One region of the Nocardia sp. NPDC001965 genome, then DNA from elsewhere that is predicted to be linked to it. Evidence: riboswitches for the same ligand, from Rfam matches in the RefSeq annotation. Region 1 holds a riboswitch; each other region holds the start of a gene.
What was found. Region 1 has a riboswitch for cobalamin ahead of ACWCPQ_RS03815 (short-chain fatty acyl-CoA regulator family protein). Riboswitches for the same ligand answer to the same signal wherever they lie in the genome.
Positions count from the first base shown of each region.

Region 1 (5,805 bases):
GCAACCAGGCGATCACACCGTCCTCGCCCTCCCAGATCGGTGCCGGCGCACCCTCACCCCGCATGGCCCGGTCCACCGCTTCCACGGCCGTCTTCCCGGCGAACGCGGGAGCGTATGCCTTCCAGGTCGAGATCTCACCCTTCCGGGACTGACGGGTCGCGGTGGTCGTATGCAGTGCCTGGCCGACGGCCTGATAGACGGTCTCGGCGTCGAGCCCGAGCAGGGTGCCGATACCGGCGGCCGCCGACGGGCCGAGATGGGCGATGTGGTCGATCTTGTGCTCGTGCAGGCAGATCCCGCGAGCCAGGCCGATCTGGATCTCGTACCCGGTGGCCAGACCGCGGATGAGCTCGCGACCGGACCGGCCCGTGTGCTGGGCGACAGCCAGGATCGGCGGGATGTTGTCGCCCGGATGGGAGTATTCGGCAGCCAGAAAGGTGTCGTGGAAGTCGAGTTCGCGCACCGCTACCCCGTTGGCCCAGGCCGCCCACTCCGGGGAGAACCGGCCTTCGGCACCGAAAACGGTGGCGCCCGGCCGATAGGGGTGCGCCAGCGCCTGCGCGCGAGCATCGGCGACCGGCCGCCGGAGCAGCGATGCCGCGGCGACGGCCGCGTTGTCGATGATCCGGTTGACGATCATCTCCTCGGTTTCCGGGGTGACCGCCACCGGATCGGTGGCCACCTCCGCGATCCGCCACGCGAGATGCTCCTCGCGGGGGAAATGCTCCGCCGAACGGTGGGTGCGGACGAGGTGATTCTTCACGGGCCGATGCCTCCAGGGTCGCTGCGATTCGCTTCTTTCGGACGCTACATAGCCCGTGGGCCTGCGGAAATACGTCGCAAAAGGCGAATTTTGCGGAAGCGGACCTGCGAATTTGCAGAAACTGTGGAACGCCATGACAGGCGGCCCGGCTACCGCTACGCCGCGACCCGGCGGAGCCGGATCCGCCCGGATCCCAGCAGGATTCTCGGCGCACGGCCGGGGCGGCGCACACGGCACACGATCGTCCTACGGCGCGGTACCCCGTTCCGCGGGCCGGGCATCAGCGGAGGCGGGATGGTTCACCCGGAATCGCGCGCCGGTGCGTACGGAGTATTCGCCGGACGGTTCTCGTCGGCCGCAAGCGGGCGGCCGATCTGCGGGAACGCGCGCTGAGCGCATGCGGTGCGCTCACACACCCGGCAGCCGGCGCCGATCGGTACAGCGACGGCGGAGTCGTGGATCGGCAACCCGTGCGAGTAGACGAGCTTCTCCGCGAACGCGAGATCGCAGCCGAGACCGACGGCGAAATCCCGCGCGGGCGCCAGATACCCGGGATTGTGCTCGCCGGTGGTGCGGGCCAGCCACAGGTAGGTCCGGCCATCGGGCATCTCGGCGATCTGGGTGCGGATCCGGCCGGGGGTGGCGAAAGCGTCGTGGACCACCCACAGTGGGCAGCTACCGCCTACCCGGGAAAAATGGAATGCCGTCGCGGACTGGCGTTTCGAGATGTTGCCCGCACGGTCGGTACGGACGAAGAAGAACGGCACCCCGCGACTGCCCCGGCGCTGCAATGTCGACAGACGATGGCATACGGTCTCGAACCCGACCTCGAATTGCGCGGAGAGCAGGTCGATGTCGTAGCGCAACCGTTCCGCCGCGTCCAGGAATCGACCGTACGGCAGGATCAGGGCGCCCGCGAAGTAGTTCGCCAGTCCGATACGCAGCAGCCGCCGCGACTCGTCCGGCAGCACCGCGGTCTCGCCCAGCAGGTCCTCGATCACATCGGAACAGCCGAGGAAAGCCAGCTGGGTGGCGAGCTGGAACGCCCGCTGCCCGGCGGTGAGCCGCCGCGCGAGGGTGAGTGTGCGCGCCTGCGGGTCGTAGACCCGTTTGGGTCCGGGCCGGACCGGGTCCTCCGAGCGGATCCGCACCGCCACGTCGTAGTCGTCGCGCAGCAACCGGGCCAGCTGTAGATCCAGACCACCCAGGGTGAAACCGCCGGCTGCGAACAATTCCTCGGCCGCGATATCGAGGGCCGGAATATGGTTGCGCCGGTCGTAGAAATAGTCGCGTACGTCCTCGTAGGGCATGGCGGTCCGCGGGGCAGCGACCGGACCGCCGATTCCCGCCGTCAGTTGTTCGAGCCGGGCGTCCGCGCTGCGCAGCCGTCGATGCTGGCTGATCAGCAACCGTGCCGCCGTCGGTACCCGGGAGAGCAGATCGTCGAGTTCGCCGCTGGTCACCGCGGTGGCTTCCGGATCCTCGGCAAACACCTCGTGCAGGTCGGCCAGCAGCCGCGCATCGGTCTCCGCCGCGAAGAATCCGACCTCCAGATCGAAGGTAGAGGTCAGGCGCATCAGCACCGGCACCGTCAGCGGCCGCTGATCGTTCTCGAGCTGGTTGACGTAGCTCACCGACAACCCCAGCGCTCTGGCCAGTCCGGACTGGGAAAGGCTTCGCTGCTCACGCAGCGCCCGCAGCCGGCCACCGGCGTACATCTTCTCCACCGCCGAGATCCTTTCTCTACCGGCGTAACGCCCGATCCACGAGGCGACGGCCGCCGGGCACGGCGCGCCCGGCGCAACCGGCAGGTCATCGGACTCACGGGTATCGACCTCGATCGGCCGACCGGGCGAAAAGTACTCCCGGGCCGGTACCACGTCGTCGCTTCCCGGGCCGGGGCCCGGTGCCGCACGAAGACGATCGCTCCCGCTCACCGCTGCGGGACAGCCCCGGATTCCCACCGGGTTCCCTCTCACCTGCCGTCCGGCACACCCGGGCGGCAGGCTTCGACATCCCGGGCGCCGGAGCGGTACGGGATGAACCAGCTGCACCGGCCAGCATATGCCCGGCTCGGAACCCCTGGCCGTACCCGGTCGATTCCGCACACTCGGCAGGCTCGCCCCGGGCGGGCCGTAGGGTGGCGGCCATGACCGATCCGCGAACTCCGGCCCGCGGCCGCCGGCCCGGACTGCGGGGCCCGGCGGTGGGCGTGGCCGCCGCCGCGGGCCTGGCCGCGGCGATGGGGGTCGGCCGCTTCGTGTTCACTCCGCTGCTCCCGATCATGACCGGTTCGGCCGGGATCACGACCGGCGACGGTGCGGTGATCGCGACCGGCAACTACGCCGGCTACCTGGCCGGAGCGCTGTTGCTGTCCCGTCGGCCGCAGTGGAGCGGGCGCTCGATGTTCGTCGTCTGGTCGGTGCTGCTGGTCGCCAGTGAAGCCGCGATGGCCACAACTGCCCAGGTCGGCGTCCAGACAGCGCTGCGATTCGTCGCCGGCGCGGCCAGCGCGGCGATCTTCATCGCCTGTGCCGCCACTGTCGCGCACCACCGCGGCGAGGGCGCTTCGTCCGGCGTCGCGTTCGCCGGCGTCGGCGCGGGAATCGCGGTCACCGGTATCTACACGGTGCTCGCCGCACCCCATCTGTCCTGGCAGGGCCTCTGGCTGGGTTCGGCAGTGCTCACCGCGTTGCTGCTGATACCTGCCCTGCTGCTCGATATCCGTGCCGAACCCGGCACCACCGACACCGACCCGACCGCCGGACCGGACGCGGCAGCACGGCGCGCGTGGCAATTGCTGCTCGGGTCGTACTTCGCCGAAGGCGTCGGCTACATCATCGTGGGAACTTTTCTGGTGGCGGCCGTCGCCGGCAGCGGCAGTTCCACCGCCGGGGCGCTGGTCTGGACGCTCGTCGGGGTCTGCGCGATGCCGGCGACCGTGGCCTGGCACCGGGTCGCGCGCAGATTCGGCACCGGACCGAGCCTCGTCGCGACCCTCGGGTTGCAGGCCACCGGCACCGCGGTCGCCGCGGCCTCGGGCAGTATCGCCGCCGCGGTGGTCGCCGCGGCGACCTTCGGCGCCACCTTCCTGGCCGTGGTGGTCCTGACTCTCGATTTCGCGCGCCGACTGCACGTGACGCGCGCCGCGGCGAAACTGACGGCCGGGTACGCGGTCGGCCAGGTGGCGGGTCCGCTGATCGTCATCCCGGTCATCGGCACCGACTTCGGCACCGCCTTCACGATCGCCGCACTGATCATCGCGTTCTCGGCGGCACTGGCGGCCGCGGCCGCCCGCACAGAACGCCGCCGAGGGACCGGACCGCCGTCCCCGGGAACAGCATCTTTTCCGCGCCCGGCCCGGGTTCGAAGCGAATCCGCCACCGCGGGCGACGCCCGGACCGCTACCGCGGACCCGTCTCCATTGCACCGGCGCAGCAACGCTCGGTAGCGTGGCTCCGGTAGGTCTCACGAATACCGGAGCCGACCCGGGGGGATACCAGTGACCGGAACACCGCGGCACTCGTTCATCGAGGAATTGACCTGGGACAGGCGGGCCGACGCCGCCTATCTCTCCATGGCGACGGACCTGCCCGGTCCACGCCGTGCGGTATCGACGCTGCCGGTCCAGAACAAGGACGGCGAAACGGTGGCCGCACTGGATTTCGCTTCGGACGGCACCCTGTTGGGGGTCGAATTGCTGGATGCCGCCGCACAGTTGACAGCGGCGATGAAATCGGCTGCGCTCGATATCACAGACGGCCACCCGATGTCCTGACGCGCGAGCCGCCCGGAGGCGGAGCATCCGCCGGGCGATCCGGCACACCGCCGCCGGTCCGGAGCACGGTCGGATCGGCCCGCGAGTGGGTGGACTCCGCACCGACATCGATCGGCCCGTCCCCCGGTCCATTACGCTACCGAGTTGTGTCGGCAGGGCGAACTTCGGTCCACGGATTGCCACCCGCGGCTGCCAGTGATTTCGTGGGCCGCGACCGGGAACTACAGCGAATCGGAATGGCATTGCTGGGCGGGACCCGCCTGGTGACGTTGATCGGCGCGGGCGGTATCGGAAAGACCCGGCTCGCGACCGAGGCCGTCCAGCGGTTCCACCGGGCGCGGCGGACCCCGGTGCACTGGGTGCGGCTCGCGTTGCTGTCCCGGGGTGCGGATGCGACGGCGGTAGAGGAACAGGTCGCCGGCTCGGTGATCGAGGCCGATTTCTCCGGACGGTCGGCGTGGGACGCGGTGCTCGGCACGCTGCGCCGCCGCGACGCCGCCGGCCGGGATATGCAGACGATCCTGGTCATGGACAACTGCGAACATGTGCTCGCCGGCGCGGGCTCGGTGATCGCCGATCTCCTCGACGCGGCGCCCGGACTCACCGTGCTGGCCACCAGCCGCGAGGCGATCGGGTGGGTGGACGAGCAGTTGGTGCCGGTGCCCGCGCTGTCGGGTGAGCAGGCGCTGGCGCTGTTCCGCGCCCGCGCCGATCTCGTCGGGCACACCCTCACCGAAAGCGAGAGCGAGCCGGCGGCCACGATCTGCCGGCATGTGCACAACCACCCGCTCTACATCCGGCTGGCGGCCGCGCGACTGTCGCGTCAACCGCTGCCGATGATCCTGCGCGACCTCAGCGGTGCCGACGGCGACCGGCGGTTGCAGTGGCAGAACGGGCCCAGGGTCGGCGCGGACGCGCGCCACCAGGGGATTCGCGATGTCATCGCCTGGTCCTACGATCTCTGCCGCGATAAGGAGCGGCTGTTGTTCGACCGGCTGTCGGTGTTCGCGGCCGGGTACGACGTCGACCCCGACAGCGCCGACGCGGCGGGGCAGGACGTCGGCGCCGAACTCGAGGCCATCGAAGCGGTCTGCGCCGACGACTCGGACCGGGCGGGCGGATTGGCCCGGTCCGAGATCGAAGGCCTACTGGAGCGGCTGGTGGATCAGTCGCTGGTTTCGATCCATCTGACGGTGACCACCGTGCGCTATTCGCTGGCCGAAACCATTCGTCTTTTCGCCCAGCAGCGCCTGGCCGAACACGG
Region 1 is NZ_JBSFDZ010000001.1:832,818-838,622, forward strand. It holds gene prpD (2-methylcitrate dehydratase PrpD) at 1-763, opposite strand, end outside; gene ACWCPQ_RS03815 (short-chain fatty acyl-CoA regulator family protein) at 1,063-2,481, opposite strand; cobalamin riboswitch at 2,570-2,759, opposite strand; gene ACWCPQ_RS03820 (YbfB/YjiJ family MFS transporter) at 2,913-4,214, shown strand; gene ACWCPQ_RS03825 (DUF2283 domain-containing protein) at 4,266-4,541, shown strand; gene ACWCPQ_RS03830 (helix-turn-helix transcriptional regulator) at 4,688-5,805, shown strand, end outside.

Region 2 (5,805 bases), on a different contig from region 1:
AACGCCTCCCGCACCCGATCCGAGGTGGGCCTGGTCCCGGCGGGCGGTACCTTCAGGCGCCGCCCACCGGCTTTTCCGGCGACGATCCGGGTCATTCGGATTCACGCTCGCCCAGCTCGACGAGCAGATCACCGCCTTCGACCTGCTGCACCTGCGCGATGGCGACCCGGCCCACCACGCCGCCGCGCGGGGCGGTGATGGCGGCCTCCATCTTCATGGCCTCGATGGTGCCTATGGTGTCGCCCGAGGCCACGGTTTCCCCTTCGGCCACGGTCAGGGTCACCACACCGGCGAACGGCGCCGCGATGTGGTGCGGATTGTTCTTGTCCGCCTTTTCCGCCGCCGGGATCTCGCTGGCGATGGAACGGTCGCGCACCGAGACCGGGCGCAGCTGGCCGTTGAGGATGCACATCACCGTACGCATACCGCGCTCGTCGGGTTCGGCGATCGCTTCCAAGCCGATGAGCAGGATGACACCCTTCTCCAGTTGGACGCGGTGTTCCTCGCCGTGCCGCAGACCGTAGAAGAACTGGTTGGCCGACAGGCCGGTGGTATCGCCGTACTTCTCCCGGTGCGCCAGGAATTCCGCGGTCGGGCCGGGAAACAGCAGCCGGTTCAGGGTCGCACGCCGTTCGTCGGAGGTACCGGCCAGGCCGGCTTCGTCCGCGGCGGACAGTTCCACCACGGGTTTGGCGGCGCTGCGTCCGGCCAGCGCCCGCTCCCGGAACGGTTCGGGCCAGCCACCGGCCGGGGTGCCGAGTTCACCGCGCAGGAAACCGATCACCGAATCGGGGATATCGAACCGGCCCGGGTCGGCGGCGAAATCCTCGATATCGGTCCCGGAGCCCACCAGCGACAGCGCGAGATCACCGACGACCTTGGAGGACGGGGTCACCTTGATGAGCCGGCCCAGCAACCGGTCCGCGGCCGCGTATTTCGCTTCCACATCCTCGAATCGGTCGCCCAGGCCCAGCGCGATGGCCTGCTGCCGCAGATTCGACAGCTGGCCGCCGGGGATCTCGTGGGTGTAGACGCGACCGGTGGGCGCGGGCAGCCCCGACTCGAACGGCGCGTACACCTTGCGCAGCGCCTCCCAATAGGGCTCGAGATCGCAGACATTGCGCAGGTTCAGCCCGGTGTCGTATTCGCTGTGCGCGGCGGCGGCCACGATCGCCGAGAGCGCGGGCTGGCTGGTGGTTCCGGCCATCGCTGCCGAGGCGCCGTCGACCGCGTCCGCGCCCGCCTGCCAGGCGGCGAGATAGGTTGCCAGCTGCCCGCCGGGGGTGTCGTGGGTGTGCACATGGACCGGCAGATCGAAATTGCTGCGCAGCGCGGTCACCAGTTTCACCGCGGCCGGCGCCCGCAACAGTCCGGCCATATCCTTGATCGCCAGCACGTGCGCACCCGCGTCCACGATCTGTTCGGCCAGCTTGAGGTAATAGTCCAGGGTGTAGAGCTTCTCGTCCGGGTCGGCGAGATCACCGGTGTAGCTGAGCGCCACTTCGGCGATCGCGGTGCCGGTTTCGCGGACCGCATCGATGGCCGGGCGCATCTGGTCCACATTGTTCAGCGCGTCGAAGATGCGGAAGATATCGATGCCGGTATCGGTGGCCTCGGCCACGAAGGCCCGGGTGACCCGCTCCGGGTAGGGGGTGTAGCCGACGGTGTTACGGCCGCGCAGCAGCATCTGCAGGCAGATGTTCGGGACCGCCTCGCGCAACGCCGCCAGCCGCTCCCACGGATCCTCGTACAGGAATCGCAGCGCCACATCGTAGGTAGCCCCGCCCCACGCCTCGATCGACAACAGTTCCGGGGTCAGCCGCGCCACGTGCCCGGCCACATCGAGCAGGCCGTTGGTGCGTACCCGGGTCGCCAGCAGCGACTGATGGGCATCGCGGAAGGTGGTATCGGTGACCCCGACCGCCTTCTGTTCCCGCAGCGCTCGGGCAAAACCCTCGGGGCCCAGCGTCAGCAGTTTCTGCCGCGAACCGTCCGGCGGCGGCACCGACAGGTCGATCGCGGGCAGTTTGTCGTGCGGGTACACCGCAGTGGGCCGGGCGCCGTGCGGTTTGTTGACCGTGACATCGGCCAGGTAGTTCAGGATCTTGGTGCCGCGGTCGGCGGGCTCGCGGGTGGCCAGCAGTTCCGGGCGTTCGTCGATGAACGAGGTGGTGATCCGGCCCGCGGTGAAATCCTCGTCGTCGAGCACGGCGAGCAGGAACGGGATATTGGTGGTGACCCCGCGGATACGGAACTCCATCAGCGCGCGCCGCGCCCGTGCCACCGCGGCCGGGAAATCACGGCCCCGGCAGGTGAGTTTCACCAGCATGGAATCGAAGTAGGCGCCGATCTCGGCGCCGAGGTTGGCGCCACCGTCGAGCCGGATCCCGGCGCCGCCCGGAGTGCGGTACGCGGTGATGCGACCGGTATCGGGACGGAAACCGTTGGCCGGGTCCTCGGTGGTGATCCGGCATTGCAACGCCGCGCCCCGAATGGTCACCGTGTCCTGGCTCAATCCCAGATCGGCCAGGCTCTCCCCGGCCGCGATCCGCAGCTGCGACTGCACCAGATCCACATCGGTGATCTCCTCGGTCACCGTATGTTCCACCTGGATTCGCGGGTTCATCTCGATGAACACGTGGTTCCCGCGCTCGTCGAGCAGGAATTCCACCGTGCCCGCGCAGCTGTACCCGATCTGCCGTGCGAAGGCCACTGCGTCCGCGCAGATCCGGTCCCGCAGTTCCGGGTCCAGATTCGGCGCCGGCGCCAGCTCGATCACCTTCTGATGCCGCCGCTGCAGCGAACAGTCCCGCTCGAACAGGTGCATCACATTGCCCTGTGTATCGGCCAGGATCTGCACCTCGATATGCCGGGGATTCACCACGGCCTGCTCCAGGAACACCGTCGGATCGCCGAACGCCGATTCGGCCTCGCGCGAAGCGGCCTCGATCGCCTCCCGCAGCCCCGACCGCTCGGCGACCCGCCGCATCCCACGCCCACCGCCGCCGGCGACAGCCTTCACGAATACCGGGAACTCCATGGTCTCCGCGGCCGCCAGCAGCTCCGTCACATCGGCCGAAGGAGCGCTCGAATCCAGCACCGGCAGTCCGGCCGCCTTTGCCGCGGCGATCGCACGCGCCTTGTTACCGGCCAGTTCGAGGACCTCGGCGGAGGGACCGATGAAGGTGATTCCCGCCCGGGCGCACGCGGCGGCCAGATCCGGATTCTCCGAGAGGAACCCGTACCCCGGGTAGATCGCATCGGCGCCCGCTGTCGCGGCGGCCTCGATGATCGCCTCGACCGAGAGGTAGGCCCGGACCGGATGGCCTTCCTCACCGATCTCGTATGCCTCGTCGGCCTTCAGGCGGTGGACCGAATTGCGGTCTTCGTGCGGGAAGACGGCAACCGTCCCGACACCGAGCTCGTACGCCGCGCGGAAGGCTCGGATGGCGATTTCGCCGCGGTTGGCAACCAAGACTTTCGAGAACATTGGACCAACGTACCCGGCGCCACAGCCAGGATCGACAGCGAAGTCCACTTGGCAGGATCTTCACAGCTGCGTATGGCAACGCTGCGAAGTCTTGTTCACCGCACCGTCATATCTCACGACCCACAACCCCGGCCTGTGCGTATCCTCCGGTGCTGCGATTTCCCGGCTTCCCGCCGGACGCGGCCGATTTTGCGAAGGAATGCGAAGCCCGCCCCGGTCGGGCACCGGCCCTACCGCCCTGGGCAGTTCGGCGCGCCCACGTTATTGTGGTCCACGCAGCTGGTCCGCCGGCCGGACGACGAGGAGCCCCGAACGTCCGCCCCGGCGCCGAAGCCCGCAACACGCGGGTGAGAGGGAATCCGGTGGGAATCCGGAACTGTCCCGCAGCGGTGAGCAGGAACGACCGCCGTCATGAGCACTGGGTGTACCGCCCGGGAAGCGACGGCCAGTAGGTCGGCCGTATCGGCCGGTGCCCGCGAGTCCGAAGACCTGCCGGTTGTACCGGGTACGCCGTATCCGGTGGCCACCGCCTCGTGGATCAGGCGCCGCCACCAGTGCTGACATCCGACCCGCCCGCGCGGCCGGTCGTCCGGGGTCTCATCGGTGCCGTGCGTCCGGGAACGGCGATGGTCGTCGCACTTCAGCACTGGAGCGATACCGTGACTGTTATCTCGCAAAACCCTTTCACCGCAACGGTTCTCGGACTTCCCCGGGTGGGCCCGCGCCGGGAACTCAAACGCGCGACCGAGTCCTATTGGGCCGGGCGTATCGACGCGGCGGCGCTGCACGAGGCCGGGCGCGCTCTGCGCCGCGACCAGTACGCCGAGCTGGCCGCCGCCGGCCTGGATTCGATCCCCGTCGGCACCTTCTCCTACTACGACCAGATGCTCGATACGGCCGTGCTGCTGGGCGCCCTACCGGCCCGGGTGACCGGGATCGAGGATCCGCTCGACCGCTATTTCGCGGCCGCGCGCGGCAACGAGTCGGTGGAACCGCTGGAAATGACCAAGTGGTTCGATACGAACTACCACTACCTGGTCCCCGAGCTCGATCCGGGAACGACCTTCACTCTGCACCCCGGCGCGCTGCTGGCACAGGTGGCGGAGGCGATCGAACTCGGTGTCGCGGCCCGGCCGGTGGTGATCGGACCGGTCACCTTCCTGAAGCTCGCCAAATCCACCGGCGGCAGCGCGCTGGACCGTATCGGCGAACTGATCCCGCTGTACCGGGAACTGCTCGGCCTGCTGGCCGAAGCGGGGGTGAGCTGGGTGCAGCTCGACGAACCCGCACTGGTCACCGACCTCACCGAGGCCGAGCTGGCGGCTGTCCGCCGCGTCTACACGGAGTTGACCGGGCCGCGGAACCGCCCGGCCGTGCTGGTCGCCACCTATTTCGGCCACCCGGGACCGGCGCTGGATGCGCTGGCGGAGACCGATATCGAAGGTATCGCGGTCGATCTGGTGGCGGGTACCGATATCGCCGCCGTCGCGGCGATTCCCGCCCTGGCACACAAACTGCTCGTCGCGGGTGTGGTCGACGGCCGCAATGTCTGGCGGACCGACCTGGACGAGGCGCTGTCGACGTCGGCCACTCTGCTGGGCAGTGTGCGGTCCCTGGCGGTATCCACCTCGTGCTCACTACTGCACGCCCCGTACTCGCTGGCAGTGGAGACCCGGCTCGACGACGCGTTGCGTTCCTGGCTCGCCTTCGGCGCCGAGAAGATCGCCGAAGTGCGGGTGCTGGCCACCGGGCTGAATTCCGGGACCGAGGTCGTCGCGGCGGAGCTGGCGGCGGCCCGTGCCGCCGCGGCGGGCCGCCGGGCCGACCCGCGGCTCGCCGACGCGCAGGTGCGCGCCCGGCTGGCGGCACTGGGTCCGGAAGCCGTCCGGCGGGCACCCGCCGAACAGCGTCGGGCCCTGCAGCAGGATCGGTTGCGACTGCCCGCCCTGCCCACCACCACCATCGGTTCCTACCCGCAGACCTCGGCGATCCGGCTGGCCCGCGCGGCACTGCGGTCCGGCGAGATCGATCGGACCGAGTACGTGCGGCGGATGCGGGGCGAGATCGGCGAGGTCATCGCGCTGCAGGAGGAACTGGAGCTCGATGTGCTGGTGCACGGTGAGCCGGAACGCAACGATATGGTGCAGTACTTCGCCGAGCAGCTCGACGGATTCGCGGCGACCGACCTGGGCTGGGTGCAGTCCTACGGCACCCGCTGTGTACGCCCACCGATCCTGTTCGGTGACGTCTCCCGCCCGGCCGCCATGACGGTGGACTGGATCACCTACGCCCAGTCGCTCACCGATAAACCGGTC
Region 2 is NZ_JBSFDZ010000012.1:92,148-97,952, forward strand. It holds gene rsmD (16S rRNA (guanine(966)-N(2))-methyltransferase RsmD) at 1-95, opposite strand, end outside; gene ACWCPQ_RS18895 (pyruvate carboxylase) at 92-3,490, opposite strand; cobalamin riboswitch at 3,823-3,983, shown strand; gene metE (5-methyltetrahydropteroyltriglutamate--homocysteine S-methyltransferase) at 4,117-5,805, shown strand, end outside.
Region 2: linked by a shared signal. The riboswitch ahead of metE (5-methyltetrahydropteroyltriglutamate--homocysteine S-methyltransferase) and the one ahead of ACWCPQ_RS03815 (short-chain fatty acyl-CoA regulator family protein) in region 1 are both predicted to bind cobalamin.

Region 3 (5,805 bases), on a different contig from region 1:
GCGGAGGCAGGGCGGCGGCGCCGCTACTGCCGCCAATCCTGCCGTCAGCGTGCCTATGAGCACCGCAACAATGTGAAGGGCACTGGAATCCCCGCCGATTCGGTCGTCCTCAGTGCCGCCGAGGCCGCCGCGCTGGCCGACCGCTGGTTCGCCGCGCGTTGCGCCGCCGAGGATGTGGCCACCGCGGTGGACGAGGGCGCCGGCCGGGAGGAGCTCGCCCGGCTCAGCGCGGTTCTGCTCGAACTCGCCCGGGACGCGGAACGGTTGCGCTGACCTGCGCCGAATCGTGCTGCAGGACCGGTGGTGAGTTCTGTCCGGGCGCCGGGACCGGGGTGGACCACAGGATCGCGGTACTGAAACCCGCGACCAGTACCCCCAGGCCGAGCACCGTGAGCAGGGTGGCGGTATCGGGGTGAACGAGCGACTGCCCGCGCATCGCCTGCCAGAACGTGATCGCCTGCAACCCACCCCAGCCGAGGATCACCACCCCGATCAGTCGGCTGCGGGTACGGGCCGGGCGCAGCCGGGGGTAGCGCGCCGCGCACCACATCAGCAGCACCACCGCGGCCAGTACCACCTGGATTCCGTGTAGCCCGACGAAATGCGGGATGCGCAGATCCCCGCCCACCGTGCTCCAGTGGGTGATCGGCATGCCCGCCACCGCGTCCGGTGCGCCGATGTCCTGCCGGGTTCCGGCATCGACGACGGTGTGCCCGGCGGCCAGTTCGACCAGCCGGCCGTCCGCGGTGCGGGTGAGCTGGGTGCCGGTGAATCCCATGAGGTAGCCCAATGCCATCGAGACCACTGCCATGGCCAGTCCGCCGCGAATCGCCCAGACCGTCGGCCGATCCGCGCCCGGACGTATCGAAACGATCACGGCGATCAACAGATTCGCGAGGAAAAGTCCCGGTACGCCGGAGGCGAATACCTTCTGCCCGATTTCGTTGACCGCGTCGGTTTCGGTGTTGAAATGACTGAAAGTGCCGCGTGCGGCCTGGAGCACGATGAATCCGACATCCACGAACGCGGTGACCGAGAACACGACGCCCAGCCACCAGGTGATCCGCCGGCCGCGGTGCGGTAGCGACAGCAGCCAGGCCAGGGTCAGCGAGTACAGCAGGAACGCCAGCCCGAATTTGACCGGTTTGAGCCAGACGGATTCACCGAGCAGGAGGCGGTCGTCGATCGTCATCGCGATCAGGCCCACAACCACCAGACCGGCCATTGCCGCAGAACTGAGCAGCAAAGGCCGGTGCAGGCGTCCGATCACCCGACAAAGATCGGAAGTCGTGGGGCGTCCGGAGCGAGCGGGAACGCCGGGGAGCGGGAGTACTGACATGAACCGACGGTAGGAACGGGAATCCGGCCGCGGCGTCCCGCTACGGGACTGTCTGCGGCCGGTACCCCGGTATGCCGGTGGCCGTCGGTTGGATCGAGGGTAAGGGTCAGTCGGGGATGGGGCCCAGGTTCAGCCCGCGCCCGGCCAGATAGGGTGCCGGGTCGACCGGGCCGACACCGGGCTGGTGGACCTCGTAGTGCAGGTGCGGTCCGGTGGACTGGCCGCGGCTGCCGACGGTGGCGATCACGTCACCGGCGCGCACGGGCTGGCCGACCGATACCAGGATGTCCTGCATATGGCCGTACACGCCGACGCTGCCGTCGTCCTGCTGGACGCGGACCCACAGCCCGAACCCGGTGGCGGGACCGGCCTCGATCACGACGCCGTCGGTGACCGTCCGGATGGGGGTGCCCATATTGGCGGCGAAGTCGATGCCGTTGTGGTTGGTGCCCCAGCGTGACCCGAAGCCCGAGGACACGACGCCGTCGGCTGGGTATACGGTGGTCGGTCGCGGCGGCTCGAAGAACGGGAACGAGACCGGGGCGGGCTGGGCGGCCTGATGGGGATCCCAGGCGGCGGGGTCGTGTGAGACGGCGGGCCGCTCGGCGGGGGCGCGGTCGGCCGGGTCGGCCGCGGCCTCCGAAGTGGCGGCCACCGGAGTGATCTGTTCGTTACCGGAATCGGCTCCCGCGGCGAAGAGGGCGAAACCGGCGCAAAGGGCTGTCGAGGTGGCGACGACCTGCGTCGTGAGGTGGCGACGGCCGATCGGCGGCACCGTGAGCTTACGGAAAGGTAACGGAAGGGTCACGGGCATGGTTACAAGCTAGGGGAGCGACACGCCGATTCAGCAATCGTGTGGCAACAGTCACGAGATCATATAAGCCCAGGTCGAGTATTACCGAACGATAACGAAACCGGAGATATCGGCCGACGAGCTGCACAAATGAGACATTGATCTAGATTTGACCGGAGTGTGCCAGAAGGGCCACACTATTTCAGTGGTCGCTAACAGAGTTGCGCCGCTGACGGCGCTGGCGGACCCCACCAGGCGCGCGATATTCGAAGCGTTGCCGGCCGGACCGCGCTCGGTCGGCCAGCTCGCGGCGCAGATCGGAATCAGTAGTTCGGCGGTATCCCAGCATCTGCGTGTCCTGCGGGATGCCCGGCTGGTGATGATGCGGCCGGCCGGTAATCGCCACCTGTACTCACTGGACCCGCGCGGACTCGGCGACGCCCGCGACTACCTCGAACAGTTCTGGCAGAGCGCACTGGCCGCCTACGCCGCCGCGCTCAGCGAGGCGAGCGAGCGGGGCTGACGGCCTCGTGGCGCTCTACCGTCGCCTCAGCCGACCCTGCGGTACGCCGCCCCGGTCACGCTCGCTTCGCCGCGGCGTTTGTTCAGCTGCCGGTCCAGCGCCGCGATCACCTCGGCCGAACCGATCTGTAGCAGGCCGGGGTCCGGGGTGGCGGCGAAACGGTCGCCGGTGCGGCCCGCCCACAGCACCTCGTGCCGATTCAGCAGATGGCGCGGCGGTCCGCCCTGCTCGGGCGGGGTGGGGCCGAACAACTGCACCGTGCGGGTACCGAAGGCGGTGGCCAGATGCGCCACCCCGGTATCGCCGCACAGGACGACGGAGGCCTCGGCCACGGTCGCCGACAGTTCGATGAGGTTCTGGGTTCCGGCCAGTACCCGATGCCCGGACAGGCCGGCGCGCGCCGCGATCCCCAGGGAGTCTTCCCGGTCGGACTCGTCGCCGGTCAGCACCACCTCGTGCCCGAGGACCAGCAGATGCCGGATCACCGCCGCGAACCGGTCGGCGGGCCAGCGACGGGCCGGTGCGCCCGCGCCGATATGGACGACCACGCTGTCGCGGTGACTGGTGGTGGCCACCGGCGGTAGCAGCCCCAGATTGCGGCGGTCCGCGCCGATCCCGTCGAATTCGAGCAGGTGACACCAGCGGTCGATGGGGTGATGGTCGGGCTGCCACTCCGGTGCCGGGATCTCCGGGAACCCGGGATCCCGGTAGGTGAGGATCCGCTCGGCGCCGGTTTTGCCGAGCTGCGCGATAGGGGTGGCGCCCGGGCGGTGCAGGTTCACCGCCAGTTTCGGCGGTGGACCGTCCCAGCGCAGGCCCTGCGGATCGGCGACGGGGACCATCTCGTCCACGCAGGCGATCACATCGACGATGGGACGCAGATGATGGGGCGCGGCCAGTACCAGATGATCGCTGCGCCGGGCCCGGCGCAGCGCACGCAATGCCGGGACCGCAGTCAGCAGATCACCGAGACCACGTGCCTGAAGCACGAGAACTACCGACACCCGACTCTCCTAGCCACCTGTTGCCCGTTGCGCCGCCCCCTCCCGCACCGTCCTGGTGGGGAACGGACCACGACGAGAGCATTTCCTTGGATGACTACCCGTGACACCCGGGTGCAAACGTTGACCGGTCGCGGCCTGGATCACATGCTGGGCGTTCGCCCTGCGCGCCGCTACCGCCCGCCACCTGCCGAGACAGGTTTCGCGTGCGATGAGCCCGTGGTCACCCGAGGGACGCTCGCGTAATGTGTCCGATGTCCGAGGGGAAGTCCGGTGTGAATCCGGCGCTGTCCCGCAACTGTGTGGCTCGTGCAGAGCCGCAGCCAGATACCCGCGGATGAACCAGGAACGGTCGTGATCACGTGGGTATTGATCGATGCGCCGAACGAGCCGCTCGATTCGCGGCCCGTTTCGCATGTCTTCGTCGCGTGACACTGCCGGACGCGACAGGAGTCGGATATGCGTTGTGCACCCTCGAAACCGAGCCGCCGGTCGATTCTGATCGGGGGTGTGCTGGCCGCCGGAGCGCTGGCCGCCGGATGCGGCCGCGGATCCACCTCCGATACCGGCACTTTCACCGCCGCTTTCCAGGGCTCCGGCGCCGGAGAGGGCATCGATCCCGGGGTGAACACACTGTTCATCGACGAGGCGCGGATGAAGGCGGTCTACGACGGCCTGTTCGAAGTGGACGGTTCGATGACCCCGATCCCGCGCTTGGCGGAGTCGGCCGAACCCAGCGCCGACGGCACTCGGTGGCGGATCGCCCTCCGGGACGCGGCCTGGCACGACGGGAAGAAGTTCACCGCACGCGATGTGCTGTACACCTTCGCGCGGGTCCTGGGTCCCGCTCGGCAGCGCCCGTTCATCGCGGCCACCTCGCTCGACCAGGTGGATCTGTCGGCCAGCCGCGCGGTCGACGACCGGACCGTCGAAATCGTGTTGAAGCGACCCTCTTTCGAGTTTCTCATCGCACTGTCGGGGTACGGCACCAAGATCGTCCAGGACGGGGCCGCCGATTTCACCCGCCCGGTCGGCACCGGGCCATTCGTCTTCGACTCCTTCGAAGCCGGCCGGCAGTTCACCGCGCACCGGAACGAGAACTACTGGGACGGTGCACCGGGTATCCAGGAGTTGCGCATCCTCAGCGCGGAGGCGGACGCTCGGGTGAACGCGGTGCGCGGCGGCGAGATCGACTACGCCGACAACCTCACTCCGTCGGCCGCACGGACACTGGCGGGTGGTTCCGGTGTCACGCTGGTGTCCACCCCGGGGAGCGGAATCTACTTCTTCGCCATGAAGACCGATCGCCCGCCGTTCGACAACCCGGATGTACGCCGTGCCGTCATGCGGATGGTCGACCGGACCGAACTGGTGAAGGTGGCGCTCGAAGGTCAGGGGGAGCCCTCCAACGATGTCTTCGGTAAGGGCTACCAGTACTACGCCGACCTGCCGCAGCACGAATACGATCCCGACGAGGTGGGCAGGTTGCTGCGCCGGGCGGGCGTCCGGGATCTGACCTTCGATCTGTTCACCGCCCCGGTCGCCTACGGGTTCGTCGAGGCGGCCCGGTTGTTCGCCGACCAGGCCGCCGCCTGCGGGGTGAAGGTGAACGTGGTGCTGGGCTCGAAGGACAGCTACTACACCGACGCGCTGCGGACCGGGCAGCTCACGATGGGACAGTCCGGCCCGTTGCCGATCCCCAACCACTTCGCCTCACGGCTGCTGACCGGCTCGCCGCAGAACCGCACCAAATGGTCCGATCAGCGGTTCGATTCGCTCTACGCCACCGCGCAGGCCACCCCGGATCCGCAGCGCCGCGCGGCACTCTATCGGGATATGCACGAAATACTGCAGGACAGAGGAGGTTTCGTGTTCTTCGGGACCACGCACTGGAACAGTGCAGCCCGCGACAGGTTCCGGCAACTCCCGGCCGCCGTACCCAATTCGCACGACTGGGCCCGGTTCGACGCGGTCGCGCCGCGATGACCACGATGCGGCTCGACCGGGAGCGGGCACGCTACTGGGTGGCGCGCTGGGATCGCCAGCAAGAGCACTACATGCCCGACCGCGAAGCCCGTTTCGAGGTGATCGGCGAGGTACTGACCGAGCTGATCGAGCGGCCCGATCCGCTGATCGTCGATCTCGGTGT
Region 3 is NZ_JBSFDZ010000003.1:103,236-109,040, forward strand. It holds gene ACWCPQ_RS06965 (hypothetical protein) at 1-273, shown strand, start outside; gene ACWCPQ_RS06970 (hypothetical protein) at 224-1,270, opposite strand; gene ACWCPQ_RS06975 (M23 family metallopeptidase) at 1,446-2,153, opposite strand; gene ACWCPQ_RS06980 (ArsR/SmtB family transcription factor) at 2,338-2,655, shown strand; gene ACWCPQ_RS06985 (glycosyltransferase family 9 protein) at 2,682-3,659, opposite strand; cobalamin riboswitch at 3,867-4,009, shown strand; gene ACWCPQ_RS06990 (ABC transporter substrate-binding protein) at 4,116-5,642, shown strand; gene ACWCPQ_RS06995 (class I SAM-dependent methyltransferase) at 5,639-5,805, shown strand, end outside.
Region 3: linked by a shared signal. The riboswitch ahead of ACWCPQ_RS06990 (ABC transporter substrate-binding protein) and the one ahead of ACWCPQ_RS03815 (short-chain fatty acyl-CoA regulator family protein) in region 1 are both predicted to bind cobalamin.

Region 4 (5,805 bases), on a different contig from region 1:
TCCCGGCCTGCACATTGATCAGCGACAGGTTGTGCCCCACCACATCGTGCAGTTCCCGCGCGATCAGCAGACGCTCTGCCCGCGCTCCGAGTTCTCGCTGCTGCGCAGCGACCGTGCGCTCGGCGGTGTCCAGCGCCTGCCGGGCCCGGAGGAGCATGCGACGCTGCCGCAGCACTTCGACCAGTGCCGCGGCCAGCGCCGGCCAACCCAGTAGCAGGACCACCTGCCAGCCCGTCATCGCGAACTCTCCACCTGCACCACCCTATTCGCCCGTTGTGTTCGATCGTCGGTGCGCACCCGGATTCCCGGTGCCGCAATGGTATTCCGAACACGGACCTGCCGGTTGCGCGTGCACCGGCCGGGGGCGGCGCGTGATCGCGGCATCTGCGACGGCACCTGGCCAGACGCGGGTATGGTCCAGTGATGGTCGACCAGCAAGTGCGTGTACCGGACCTGTCCGCACGGCCGTACGAACTCATGGTGGAGCGGGTGATGACCGCTTCACCCGATCTCCTGTATCTGGCGTGGACCCAGGGGTTCGATATCTGGTTCGCGGAGCCGTCCTCGGTCCGGATGCGGCCCGAGGCGAACGAGCCGTTCTATTTCGAGACCCTGCACGAGGGGACCGTCCGGCCGCATTACGGCCGCTTCGTCCGATTGGAACCGGGACGACTGGTCGAAATGACCTGGGTGACCGGTGCCGAGGGTACCGAGGGCGCGGAAACCGTTGTCCGGGTGGAGTTCGTCAAACAGCCGCGCGGCATCCGGTTGCGTTTGCGGCACAGCGGTTTCGCCGGCGAAGCCGCCCGCGACCGGCACCGGGAGGTCTGGACCACGGCTCTGGCCCGTCTGGACGAACGAACCGCTGCGACGGGCTGACGGTACGAGTAGGTTCGGACAGGCTCACAACGAATCGTCTTCGAAAGGATCGTGATGCCCACACGTACCGCGCGCACCGCATGGACCGGTGGTCTGCAGGACGGCTCCGGCCAGGTCGAGCTGGTCAGCTCGGGGGTCGGCAAGTACGAGGTGTCCTTCCCCAAGCGGTCGGCCGATGACGCCGACGGCACGACCAGCCCCGAAGAGCTGATCGCGGGGGCGCATTCGTCCTGCTACGCGATGGCGCTGTCGAACGAGATCGCGCAGGCCGGCGGTACCCCGCAGAGCCTCGACGTCTCGGCCGCGGTAACCCTGGGCCCCGACCCGGCCGGCGGTTTCCGGATCAACCGGATCGCGCTGACCGTGCGCGGCCGGGTGTCCGGACTCGACAACGCCGGTTTCGTGGCGGCGGCGGCCGCGGCCAAAGCCGGTTGCCCGATCAGCAAGGCGCTGGCCGGAGTGGACGACATCACGCTCGACGCCGCTCTGGAATCCTGATCGCTGTCCCGGGCCCTGGATCGGGGCCCGGGATCACAGTGCTGCGCGAGATCCGGTGCCGGGTACGGCTCGGAACCAGGCGCGAGCGGCCGGTGTGTACATGGCCGGGATCGCGACGAACACCGCGCCGAGATGTCCGATCCGGGTGATCGCCACGAGTACGGTCGTCGCACCGAGATCGGCGAACAGCTGCGTGCCCGAGGCAGCGAACATCCGGATGGGCTCCACCACCAGTGAGGCTGTCCCGATCACCCCGATCCCGGCGGTGAGCAGGGCCCGAGCCCAGCGGTCGCCCCGCGACATCCGCCGGGCCGTCCCGAGCACTACGAGATATACCACTGCTCTGACCAGCCAGCCGCCCGCGAGCGAGCCGATATCGGCGACCTCGCCGTTCAACAGGTTCACGCTGCGTACGACGGTTTCGGCGATGCCCCAGCCCACGGCCGCCACCATTGCGGCAAAGGCAGTGGTGACGGCCGTCGGGCGGGCGAACCCGCTGTCCCGGTGGACGAATGCGGTGTCGTTCATGCACCGACTCTGCGCGGGCACGGCCGCGGCCGGGATCACCCGGCCGTAGCAGCGACCTCCGGTACCGAGGTACTGCGGCGAGCACTCCATTCGGTGAGCGCGGCGAATACGAGCCCGATACCCACCCACAATGTGGTGGATACGGCCAGCGAGGCGGCCCGGAACTCCCACAGCAGCGTTGCCGGGAAATCGGCGCCCACCTCGTTCACTCCGGGAAGCAGGACATAACCGAGAGTGGTGACGAGGACGAAACCGGCTACCGCGGCCACCGCCCGGAAGGACTCCGGCTGCGAACGCAGTACTTTCCAGATATAGGCAGCGGCCGTGACGGCCGCGAGGCCGAGCGCCACCGCGGCCACCCAGAGCAGGGTGCGGTCGTTGATGGTCTCCGGGTCGCCCACCGCCGGCGGGTTCGCCGGATATTTGAAGAACGGCACCGCGACCACCGCGACCCAGCCCGCCAGACCGACCCCCAGCGCCAGTCGCTGGCCGGGCAGTGAGCTGAACCTCCGGAGGTAATGCGCCGCGGTCGCGACGATCGCGCCGAACGCCGTACCCGCCAGGGCATCGGCCAGGAACTGGCCGAACTTCTGCCACGGCCTGCTCACCACGGCATCGTCACCGTGTGTGTGTTCGGTGCTCTCCTCATGCGCGTGACCTGCGCCGGGATCGTGAGAATGCGCTTCGGCGGGAGCCGCGGCCTCCTCGATGGCGATGGCAGCATCGACCTTGGGTTCACCGACGAAACTGCCGACGACACCCGCGAGGAGACCGGCGATCAGACCGGCGAGCAGACCACGGAGCAGTAGAGCACCGAAGGATCCGCTCAATGGCATGGAACACCCAGCAGATGGCGTCCGTCGTGCATCAGTTCGTGCATGAACATTCCACTGCGCGAAATGGCACCCTGATCGAACCCGACCAGATACAGCGTCAGCAATGCCAGCAGCACCACTCCGACAGTGACGAGCACTGTCGCCACAGTATCGGCGGCCCTGCTCGGGACGTGGGTCATGGCCATGGTCGATCCTCCTCATCCGGATGCTCGCGTCCGGTTCGCGAGTTCTGCGCAGGTGCCGGTGTCTGACTCTGTCCACCCCGGCCGGGACGGACATCACAGTGGCGCGACCGCTCCGGGTTTTCACCGGATTACCGCATCACCTCCGCTTTCACCTCGAACTTTGACACCAGGTGCGACCCGTCGTCAATATGCTCGCGAATAAGCACTGGCCACGCCACTGGTACTCGGTGACGTGGCCAGATGGTCCGGCAGGATTCAGGAGGCGGGCTTACCCGCTACATCGAGCACGACCTCGAACTCCAGCAGGGAGGCGCCGGTGGCGACGGGTTTGTTCTGCTGCCCGGCGTGGGCCTCCTTGGCCGGGCCGTCACGCCACGCCGTGAAGGACTCCTCGGAATCCCACTGGGTGACGACGAAATAGCGGTTCTCGCCGGCGGTGGGCCGCAACAACTGGAAGCCGAGGAACCCGGGGGAGTTCTCGACCGCGTGCGCACGATGGGCGAACCGCTTCTCCAGTTCGGGACCGGCGCCCTCGGGGATCTCGATCGCATTGATCTTCACAACAGCCATACCTCGAGCTTAGGACTGTGTTGATGGCGCCGCCTCCGGCGGCGCGGGGTCGGAGCCCTCGTGACCCCGGTTCTTCACTCCGCCGCTCAGTCGCTGCGCTCCATCGCTCTGTCGCTCCAGAACCGGGGCGGGCCCCGACCACCGAGGTCGACCGATCGGGTGGATGACGGTTTGCGCGGAAAGCCTGGTGAGCAGTCGGTAGGTGCTGAAGGGGCGAGTCCGGGCTTCGCGGATGTCGGGCATCACAGACCTGCGAGTCGATGGCGGCAGGCGGGGCCGGTTGCTGTGCTCCGTCGCTTCGGAACCGGGCCTGGCCGGCCGCCGGGGCGAGGGGACCTGGCAAGTCGCGGTGGGTTCCTGCGTGTATCGATGGCTCGGCACGCGTGCTCGAGGCCGACGAAGACCCGGCCTGTGCAGCGATATGAATAAACTCGGCCCGGTGTTGCACGACGAAGGTGGGACCGGGGCTCCGATACTGCTGCTGCACGGGTTGATGGGCAGTGCCCGCACCTGGCAGGACCAGGTTCCTTGGCTGCGCGAGCACGGCCGGGTGTTCACCTTCGATGCGGCGGGCCACGGGCGGCCGGCGCCGGCCGAACTCAGCACCGACGCGTTCGTCGCCGATCTCGCCGAAGCCACCGCGGGGATTTCCGAGCCGATGATCGTGGTGGGCCATTCGATGGGCGGCCTGCACGGATGGGTTTTCGCGGCCACGTATCCGAGCCGGGTGCGGGCGCTGGTGGTCGAGGATATGGCCGCCGATTTCACCGGGCGGACGGCCGCGCACTGGGCTGCCATGGTCGAGGCCTGGCCGCAGCCCTTTCCCGACGAAGCGGCGCTGGTCGCGCATTTCGGGCCGGTCGCGGGCCGCTATTTCCTGAATTCGTTCGAGCACGGTGCGGACGGTTACCGGTTGCACGGGGAAGTCGCTACGTTCCGGGACATCTCGGAGGAATGGGGCACCCGTTCGTTCTGGCCGGAATGGGAACAGCTGACCGTGCCGACCCTGCTGCTCGAGGGCGAGTACACGATCACCCCGGCGGGGCAGATGCGCCGGATGGCGGAACTGCATCCGGCCGCGGAGCACATCCTGATACCCGGCGCCGGGCATCTGGTGCACGACGATCGCCCGGCGCGCTACCGGGCCGAGGTCGAACGTTTCCTCGACCGGATCCGGCGCGCTGGAAGCGCGGCGGCCGCCGGGCAGTGAGCGGCGGGCTCTCAGCCCTCACCGGCCAGCGCGAACCGTCCGTCGTCGGTCTGTTCGATCAACCCGTCGACCAGTAGGGAATCCAGCGCGCGGTCGCGCTGGCCCGGGTCCCGGGTCCAGGCGAGGTCGAGCCGGACTCGTTCCACCGGTGCGTGGGCGGCCCGCAGCACGTCGAGCAGGCGTCCCCGCGCCTGCCGGTCGGTGCCCTCGTATTTCTGGGTGCGGCGCGTCGATTCGGTGATCGGCCGGCCCGCCGTGACCCACGCGCAGCTGGGCAGCGGACAGCGGGTGCAGTCCGGAGTCCGCGCGGTGCACACCGTCGCGCCGAGTTCCATCAGTGCCGCCGAGAACACCGCCGCCCGGTCGATCCGGCCCGGCAGCAGGGCCTCGGTTTCGGCGAGGTCGCGCGCTGCCGGATTACCGGCCTCACCGCGACCGTGCACGGCCCGAGCCACCACCCGGCGCACATTGGTGTCCACCACCGGAACACGCTGTCCATAGGCGAAACAGGCGACCGCACGAGCGGTGTATGCGCCGATACCGGGCAACCCGAGCAGCACATCGACATCGTCGGGGACCTCGTCGCCGTGCTCGGCGGCCAATACCTGCGCGCATTCGTGTAAGCGCAGCGCCCGCCGCGGATAGCCGAGTTTCCCCCACGCCCGCAGGACCTCGCCCGCGCTCGCCGCCGCCATGGCCGAGGGCACCGGCCAGCGCCGCACCCACTCACGCCAGATCGGTTCCACCCGCGAGACGGGCGTCTGTTGCAGCATGATCTCGCTCATCAGGATCTGCCAGGCGCTCACCCCGGGGCGCCGCCACGGCAGATCCCGGGCCGTCCGGGCATACCAGTCGTTCAGGATGTCGGAGTCGATCGCACCGGGTTCGATCCCGTGGACACGGCTTGCGCCCACCCCCGGTTTCCCGGCACTCGTCCTGCTCACCCGACCCGCTCCGTTCATCTCACCGTGTATTTCCACCGGCTGGGCGCGGACGGCCGCCGCGCTGTGACAGGACCGAAGCAAGCGAGCAGACCAAATCGTGCAGAATGGACACCATGCCTCAGTCCAACCCGGTAAGTGCCTGGAAGTCGCTGCGC
Region 4 is NZ_JBSFDZ010000039.1:2,887-8,691, reverse strand. It holds gene ACWCPQ_RS30315 (sensor histidine kinase) at 1-238, opposite strand, end outside; gene ACWCPQ_RS30310 (SRPBCC family protein) at 424-879, shown strand; gene ACWCPQ_RS30305 (OsmC family peroxiredoxin) at 934-1,377, shown strand; gene ACWCPQ_RS30300 (hypothetical protein) at 1,411-1,905, opposite strand; gene ACWCPQ_RS30295 (CbtA family protein) at 1,941-2,741, opposite strand; gene ACWCPQ_RS30290 (CbtB domain-containing protein) at 2,732-2,920, opposite strand; cobalamin riboswitch at 2,963-3,110, opposite strand; gene mhuD (mycobilin-forming heme oxygenase MhuD) at 3,182-3,496, opposite strand; gene ACWCPQ_RS30280 (alpha/beta fold hydrolase) at 3,936-4,706, shown strand; gene ACWCPQ_RS30275 (A/G-specific adenine glycosylase) at 4,718-5,596, opposite strand; gene ACWCPQ_RS30270 (carbonic anhydrase) at 5,764-5,805, shown strand, end outside.
Region 4: linked by a shared signal. The riboswitch ahead of ACWCPQ_RS30290 (CbtB domain-containing protein) and the one ahead of ACWCPQ_RS03815 (short-chain fatty acyl-CoA regulator family protein) in region 1 are both predicted to bind cobalamin.